DNA from 2 places in the Bacillus sp. T-10(2022) genome. Region 1 is predicted to be linked to the other one. Evidence: riboswitches for the same ligand, from Rfam matches in the RefSeq annotation. Region 1 holds a riboswitch; the other holds the start of a gene.
The links. A riboswitch is a leader RNA that binds a small molecule or an ion and turns the genes downstream of it on or off. The one in region 1 is predicted to bind glycine.
Positions count from the first base shown of each region.

Region 2: it holds a riboswitch for glycine, as region 1 does, so the genes downstream of both, OSJ91_RS03270 (amino acid permease) here and gcvT (glycine cleavage system aminomethyltransferase GcvT) in region 1, are expected to answer to the same signal.

Region 1 covers NZ_CP113518.1:3,776,765-3,780,567, forward strand. Annotated here, with positions in the region: gene gcvPA (aminomethyl-transferring glycine dehydrogenase subunit GcvPA) at 1-534, opposite strand, end outside; gene gcvT (glycine cleavage system aminomethyltransferase GcvT) at 552-1,658, opposite strand; glycine riboswitch at 1,795-1,878, opposite strand; glycine riboswitch at 1,882-1,969, opposite strand; gene OSJ91_RS18415 (DEAD/DEAH box helicase) at 2,346-3,803, shown strand, end outside.
Region 2 covers NZ_CP113518.1:685,706-689,508, forward strand. Annotated here, with positions in the region: gene OSJ91_RS03270 (amino acid permease) at 209-1,549, opposite strand; glycine riboswitch at 1,758-1,836, opposite strand; gene OSJ91_RS03275 (amino acid permease) at 2,340-3,728, shown strand.

The sequences.
Region 1 (3,803 bases):
CCCTTTCGCATAGGTCTTCACGACTTCTTTTGATTCAGGATGAACGGCTCCTGAAATGAGAATCTTCTTGCGTCGTGTCTGTCCTGAAGCAAGCATGGCTGCTTCAGCCAGCGCTGTTCCGCCGTCATACATGGAGGAGTTAGCCACATCCATGCCCGTCAATTCACATATCATCGTTTGATATTCAAAGATGGCCTGAAGCTCGCCCTGTGAAATTTCAGGCTGATAAGGTGTATACGCCGTATAAAATTCAGAACGGGATAGAACATGATCGACGATGATCGGTGCATAATGGTCATAGACACCCGCACCAAGGAAGGAAGCATAGTTTTTAAGATCCGCATTCTTGGCAGCAAGCCTTGATAATTCTTTCATTAATGCAGGTTCCGATTTAGCAGGCTTGATATCGTATTCTCCTTGAAAACGAACGCTTTCAGGGATATCATTGAAAAGTTCTTCAGCAGTGGATACACCTATCACTTTCAGCATTTCTTGTTTATCTTGCTCTGTCATGGGTAAATAACGATGTTTCATCTAATGACCATTCCCCTCTATTTACGTGGTTTTTTATAAAAAGGTGTTTGTATTATAACGGCTTTCAAACGTTTGGAACGGATTTCCACTTCGACTTCCGCATCCAGCACCGAAAATTCCTTATGGATAAGTACCAAACCCACGTTTTTCTTCAACGTTGGTGATTGGGTACCGGTCGTGACCTCACCAATGACTTTATCACCGCTGTAGACCTTATACCCATGACGTGGAATGCCACGGTCAATCATTTCAATTCCCACAAGCTTGCGGGGAGCTCCTTTCTCCTTTTGCTCAGCAAGAACGGCTTTCCCGAAAAAATCAACTTCCTTATCCACTTTTACTGCAAAACCAATCCCGGCTTCTATCGGGGTGATGTCCGCTGAAAGCTCCTGCCCATACAACGGCAGTTTCGCTTCAAAACGCAGGGTATCACGAGCACCTAAACCAATCGGCTGAACCCCCTCTTCCTTTCCGGCATCCATAATCGCCTTCCAAAGGGCAGGACCATTTTCACTGTCACTATATATCTCAAAGCCATCCTCACCAGTGTATCCAGTACGGGATACCATCGTGGAGATACCGTTAATCATGACATTTTCCTTGAACTTGAAAAATCCAATTTCATTTAAAGCAGTATTTCCCGATAGTTTTTGTAAAATCTTCTCTGCAGATGGTCCTTGAAGTGCCAGCTGTGTATAGTCACTAGATACATTCTTAATTTGGACATCTTCCGTTAAATGAGCTTGCAGCCAATTGAAATCTTTTTCTGTGTTCGCTGCATTGACCACGAGCAGATAGTCATCCTCAGCCCTTTTATACACGATGAGATCATCAACCGTGCCTCCGTTTTCATAACACATGGCGGTATATTGGGCACCACCCTGTTTCAGCTTTGATATATCATTAGTCAGCATCTTCTGTAAAAAGGAAAGGCTCCCGGGACCCTTAACATCGACTTCTCCCATATGGGAAACATCGAATAACCCCGCTTTTGTACGTACGGCTTCATGTTCGTCCTTTATACCCGAAAATTGGACAGGAAGTTCCCAGCCGCCAAAATCAATCGTTTTACCTCCGTATTCACGATAAACCTCAAATAGTGGTGTTCTTTTTAAATTGGTCAAAAAATGACCCCCTTCAGATTTTTTAAAATTAATTGGCTTCATTATCAAAAGCTTCTTGTCATTACGCATCAGATATCCTGATTCATGATGTGAAAAAAGCACAAAAAAGGACAGAGAAAGCCCGTTTGAGCTTTTTCTCTGTCCTGAAACCTGAAAGTTTACCTATGTAATAGGTTTTCCCCTTTGGTGGCCGTCCCAAAATGGGCGGCGCTCTCCAGAGTTGCGTCCAATAAGAGTTCTTTTGCCTGAGAGATTCACTGCTAAGTTTGCTCCTTCGGCGCTACATCCGTAGTCTCTCCCCTTATCTTCACCCGCATATAAATGGTCTACCAATGAAAGGAAGCCAATAAGCCACCAAGCATCGGTAAAACCCCTGATCATCGTGGAATGCATTCTCTGCCAATTCTCCTGAAACTTCAGAAACCGTTTGATCGGTCTCCTTCAGTAATTTTGGATAAATTAGGAGCCTAAAGCCCATACTAAGAAAACGCGAACTGCAAAATCGATGTACAAAGATTCTTTGTAGCGTTTGGAAATTGGAATTTTCTAAATATACTTATATCCTACCCTAAGAAACTTATCTCTGCAATATCTTTTGAAGAGAAATATTTTTCTTACTTCACATATGAAATGTTCGGGTTTTGACCTTTTATTAAGGAAATTATGATTTAAGAGGGAGTTATTTCTATGAAAATCAATATATCCTTTAATTCTGAATGGAATGACGAGTTTCTGCAAAAGATGGAAAATGACGGTCCATGGGGAAATTGGGAGCTTTATAAGCTGGCGGTTCAAATGGAGGAAAATCTTATCATCCCTGATTTTGAAGGTTTACAGGCGCCCAAGCACCTTCCGCAGTTAACCCCGCTTCCGCATCAATTGGAAGCAGCCAAGCAAGTGGTGGAAAAGATGAATGGAAAGGCCATTTTAGCTGATGAGGTAGGGCTCGGAAAAACAATTGAAGCTGGATTGATCCTAAAAGAGTATATGATTAGGGGCCTTGTAAAAAAAGTTTTGATCCTTGTTCCGGCTTCCCTTGTCACACAATGGGCTTTTGAATTGAATACCAAGTTCCATATACCGGCAGTCGTTCAGAGAAAAAGTTATGTTTGGGACTCCTGTGATGTGGTCATTTCATCCATTGATACAGCGAAACGCGCTCCACATCGAGATATCATTTTCAAGCAGGAATACGACTTCATCATTATTGATGAAGCTCATAAACTTAAAAATAATAAGACGAAGAACTATGAATTCGTCCAAAATCTGAAAAAGAAATTTTGTTTACTCCTGACAGCCACTCCGATTCAAAATAAAGTCGAGGAAATTTTCCACCTAGTTTCGTTATTGAAACCGGGCCACTTGGGAAATGCCTCACTTTTTTCGGAAAAGTATAAAGGGAAAGGCCGGAACATAATTGAAGATGAACACCTAAAGGAACTTGTCAACACTGTCATGATTCGAAACCGGCGGGCCGATACTGGCATTGAATGGACAAAACGGCATGTGGAGACCATCACCATTGAATTTTCTCCAACGGAACAAGCATTGTACGATGCAGTTTCCAAATTCAAACCTATTTCGGATGGTTCTAAAGGAAGCGCCTTTTCGGCTCTCACTCTCCAAAGGGAAGCATGCAGCAGCAGAGAGGCGGTCTTTTATACATTAAAGAATATGAAAAATAAATATGATCAGCCTTCCCCTGACTTTTTGGCAAAGCTTGATGATTTATTTTCTAAAGTGAATGAAACGGTTCAGAACTCCAAGGCTGAAAAAGCTTTGGAACTGATCAAGAAAATTGATGATAAAGTCATTATCTTTACCGAATATCGGGCAACTCAGCTATATTTACAATGGTACCTACAGCAGAATGGAATTTCTTCAGTTCCTTTCCGAGGCGGTTTTAAGCGTGGAAAGAAAGATTGGATGCGAGAATTATTCCAAAAGAATATACAGGTATTAATTGCAACAGAAGCTGGCGGGGAAGGGATAAACCTTCAGTTTTGCCATCACTTGATTAATTTTGACCTGCCATGGAACCCGATGAGGCTCGAACAGAGAATTGGACGAATACACCGCCTTGGTCAGGAAGAAGATGTGATGATTTATAACTTTGCCACGAAAAATACAGTAGAAGAACATATT
Region 2 (3,803 bases), 2.5 Mb from region 1:
ATGGATGGGTGAACCAAACCGGAATGAAAAATTCATACATGACGGAAAAGGTCCGATAATATATATTAGCTTACACTATTTTGATATAAAATTTAATGCAGTTGCCTGATATATTTGAGCAACTGTGCGCAGACAGCCGAACCCTGATATGTTCATAAGACAGATAAAGCCTTGAATTCATAGTGAGTTCAAGGCTTTTTTCCTTTAGCTATCTTTTTTTCCGATAGTTATATAGTATCACCAAGAGTATGAACCAGAGTGGGGTCAAGAGCAGTGATAGTCGTGTAGCTTCAGCGAATAGCATAACAATAAGGATGAACAGGAATAATCCTAAAATGGCGTAATTGACAAAGGGTGTAAAAGGAGCCTTGAAAGTCGATTCGGCTCTTAGGTCAGGCCTTGTTTTCGAATATTTGATATGGGAGATCAAGATAATGCTCCATACCCATATGAAACAGATGGCACTGATGGTCGTCACGACAGTAAATGCCTGTTCCGGTATCAGCTTGCTTAATAATGCCCCTATTGATACAACGATTGTGGATGTTAATAAGGCATTGCCCGGAACCGCCTGTTTATTTAATTTTTCCAGTTTAGCAGGGGCTTCGCCATTCCTGCTTAACGTATAAAGTATTCGGCTCGTTGAAAATAAACCGCTGTTGCATGCAGAAGCAGCGGAAGTCAAAACGACGAAGTTGATGATCCCTGCAGCGACAGGAATGCCGATTAACGCAAAGACCTCTACAAATGGGCTGCTCGTGGCATCCAGTTGTGTCCATGGGTTGACGCAGAGAATGACGAATAGTGCACCAACATAGAAAAGTAAAATCCGGACAGGGATTTTATTGATGGCAGATGGAATGTTCTTTCTCGGGTTTGCCGTTTCTGCTGCGGAAACCCCGACCAATTCGACACCGACAAATGAGAAGACGACCAGTTGTAAAGATAACAGGAATCCGGAAATGCCATTGGGGAACATGCCCCCATGATTCCATAGGTTGGTTAGGGAAACCGTTCCGGTATTGGTATTGAAGCCGATGATCAAAAGGATGATTCCCACGATGATCAAGGCGATGATCGTAATTACTTTAATGATGGCAAACCAGAATTCCAATTCACCAAATAACTTAACGGTCAATAGGTTCAATCCTAAAAGAATGACCAGGCATATTAGAGCCGGAATCCATTGAGGGATATCGAACCAATATTGTATATAGACGCCGACAGCTATGATATCGGCCATTGCGGTCATAATCCAACAGAACCAATATGTCCAGCCTGTCACGAAGCCGGCCCATGGACCGACATATTCGGTTGCAAATTCAGTGAATGATGCATACCCTGCATTGGATAAGAGCAATTCACCTAGTGCCCTCATCACAAAAAACAAGGCAATCCCTATTATAAGATAGGAAAATAAAATAGAAGGACCTGCCAATTGTATGGCTTTTCCGGAACCTAAAAATAATCCGGTGCCAATGGTTCCTCCTATTGCAATCAGTTGTACATGTCTATTTTTTAAATCTCTTTTTAATTCTTGTTTAGCCAATTCCTACGCCCCCGTTTTTTTATTGTCTTGGTAGTGAATGAGTTTACCTGCATGGTCTTGGAGAGAGGGACGTGATTTTTTCGTCCAGCTTGCCTTTCCCATTGGTTTTAAAGCTGTTGTTTTTAGTCCAACCACAAAATGGACAATAAAAAAAAGAGATTGGATAATACCAATCTCTTAAAGGGTTCAGAATAACAATTTTATCATTCGTTACTCTTCTGTCCTTTTGCCTGAGATTGTGAATCCTTCGGCGCTGCATCTTGTACAGTCTCTCCAGAAGCTGCTCCTGCTATAGTGTCATCCATAGCATTCATCGCTTGCTTGTATGCGGTTGTGAATAAATGTCGTCAGTGATAATCTACCACTGCTGAATCATTCATTATGCTTATAAAATAATATTGGAATTCTATCATCTATTTTTCGGTAGGTCAACAAGTTTTTTTGAAGTGAAAAAGGCAATATCTGCAGTTTTATAGTGATCTTAATTTTTATTAAGGTACTTGAAAAATTTATTTTTTGGATGATCACTATTATGAAATATTGATCATCATTTTTTTGAAATGATATTTTTAGATTAGGGAAATTGCCAAGATATATTTGGCAACTGTTTATTTCAAAAATACAATTGTATTTTTACAGAATATTTACTATTATAAGATAAGAAAACATAATTGAAGTGTTATTGATATTTTTTCTTCGATAGAGCATTTCTAATCGCAATAATTAATAGAGAGTCGTTCGTGGTAAGGATAGAAAAGCATTACCGATATTGCATCTGGGGGAGTTAAACATGTCGAACAAGGAATTAAAGAGAGGGCTGGAAGCACGTCACATTCAAATGATAGCTTTGGGCGGAACCATCGGTGTCGGGTTATTCATGGGATCGGCGAGCACGATCAAATGGACCGGGCCCTCTGTAATGCTTGCTTATGCCATCGCAGGTATTTTTATATTTTTCATCATGCGTTCCATGGGTGAGATGCTTTATTTAGAACCGACTACAGGTTCATTTGCAACCTTTGCGAGCAGCTATATACATCCTTTGGCAGGTTATATGACTGCTTGGAGCAATTGGTTTCAATGGGTAATCGTCGGAATGTCCGAAATCATCGCGGTTGGGTTGTATATGCAATATTGGTTCCCGGAGTTACCGGCCTGGATACCAGGTGTGGTCGCCATGGTCATCTTGGGGGCGGCCAACCTCATTTCCGTCAAATCCTTCGGGGAATTTGAATTCTGGTTTGCGCTTATAAAAATCATAACGATTGTATTGATGATCGTTGCCGGCGTTGGCCTTATCTTCTTTGGAATAGGGAATGGCGGGGATGCGATTGGATTATCGAATCTTTGGGAAAATGGCGGCTTCTTTACGGGAGGCTGGACAGGATTCTTCTTTGCGCTTTCCCTTGTCGTGGCATCCTATCAAGGCGTTGAGCTTATCGGCATCACAGCCGGAGAAGCGAAAGACCCAACGAAGACCGTAACAAAAGCGATCCAATCAATCATATGGCGCATATTAATTTTCTATATTGGCGCCATATTCGTCATCGTGACAGTCTTCCCTTGGGATCAACTGGATGACTTAGGCAGCCCATTCGTTTCAACCTTTGCAAAAATAGGTATCACAGCAGCAGCAGGAATCATCAATTTTGTCGTAATCACTGCGGCAATGTCTGGATGCAACAGTGGTATTTTCAGTGCAGGGCGTATGCTTTACACACTTGCATTGAATGGCCAAGCTCCGAAAATCTTTGCTAAAGTATCTAAAAATGGAGTGCCGGCATATTGTACGATCGCTGTACTTTTAGGATTGGGCATCGGGGTTATCCTGAATTACCTTGCACCGCCGCAATTATTCCTTTATGTGTACAGTGCGAGTGTATTGCCCGGGATGATTCCATGGTTTGTCTTACTGATCAGTGAGCTTAAATTCAGAAAGGTAAATGCCGCTGAAATGGAGAAGCATCCGTTCAAGATGCCGTTGGCCCCTTTCAGTAACTATGCGACAATAGCCTTTTTACTTATGGTGCTGGTCGGTATGTGGATCAATCCTAGTACAAGGATTTCCTTGGTTGTCGGAATCGTTTTCCTAGCCTTGGTCGTGGCAAGTTATTACATCCTGAAAATGGATAAACGAACACCATTGGATGCTAAATCCGATGATGAAATTTCGGGATAAGCAACTCTATTGGAAAGCCCTTCTCTTAATTCGAGAAGGGCTTTTTTGTCTTTGGTGATCAATTGTTGGAATTCA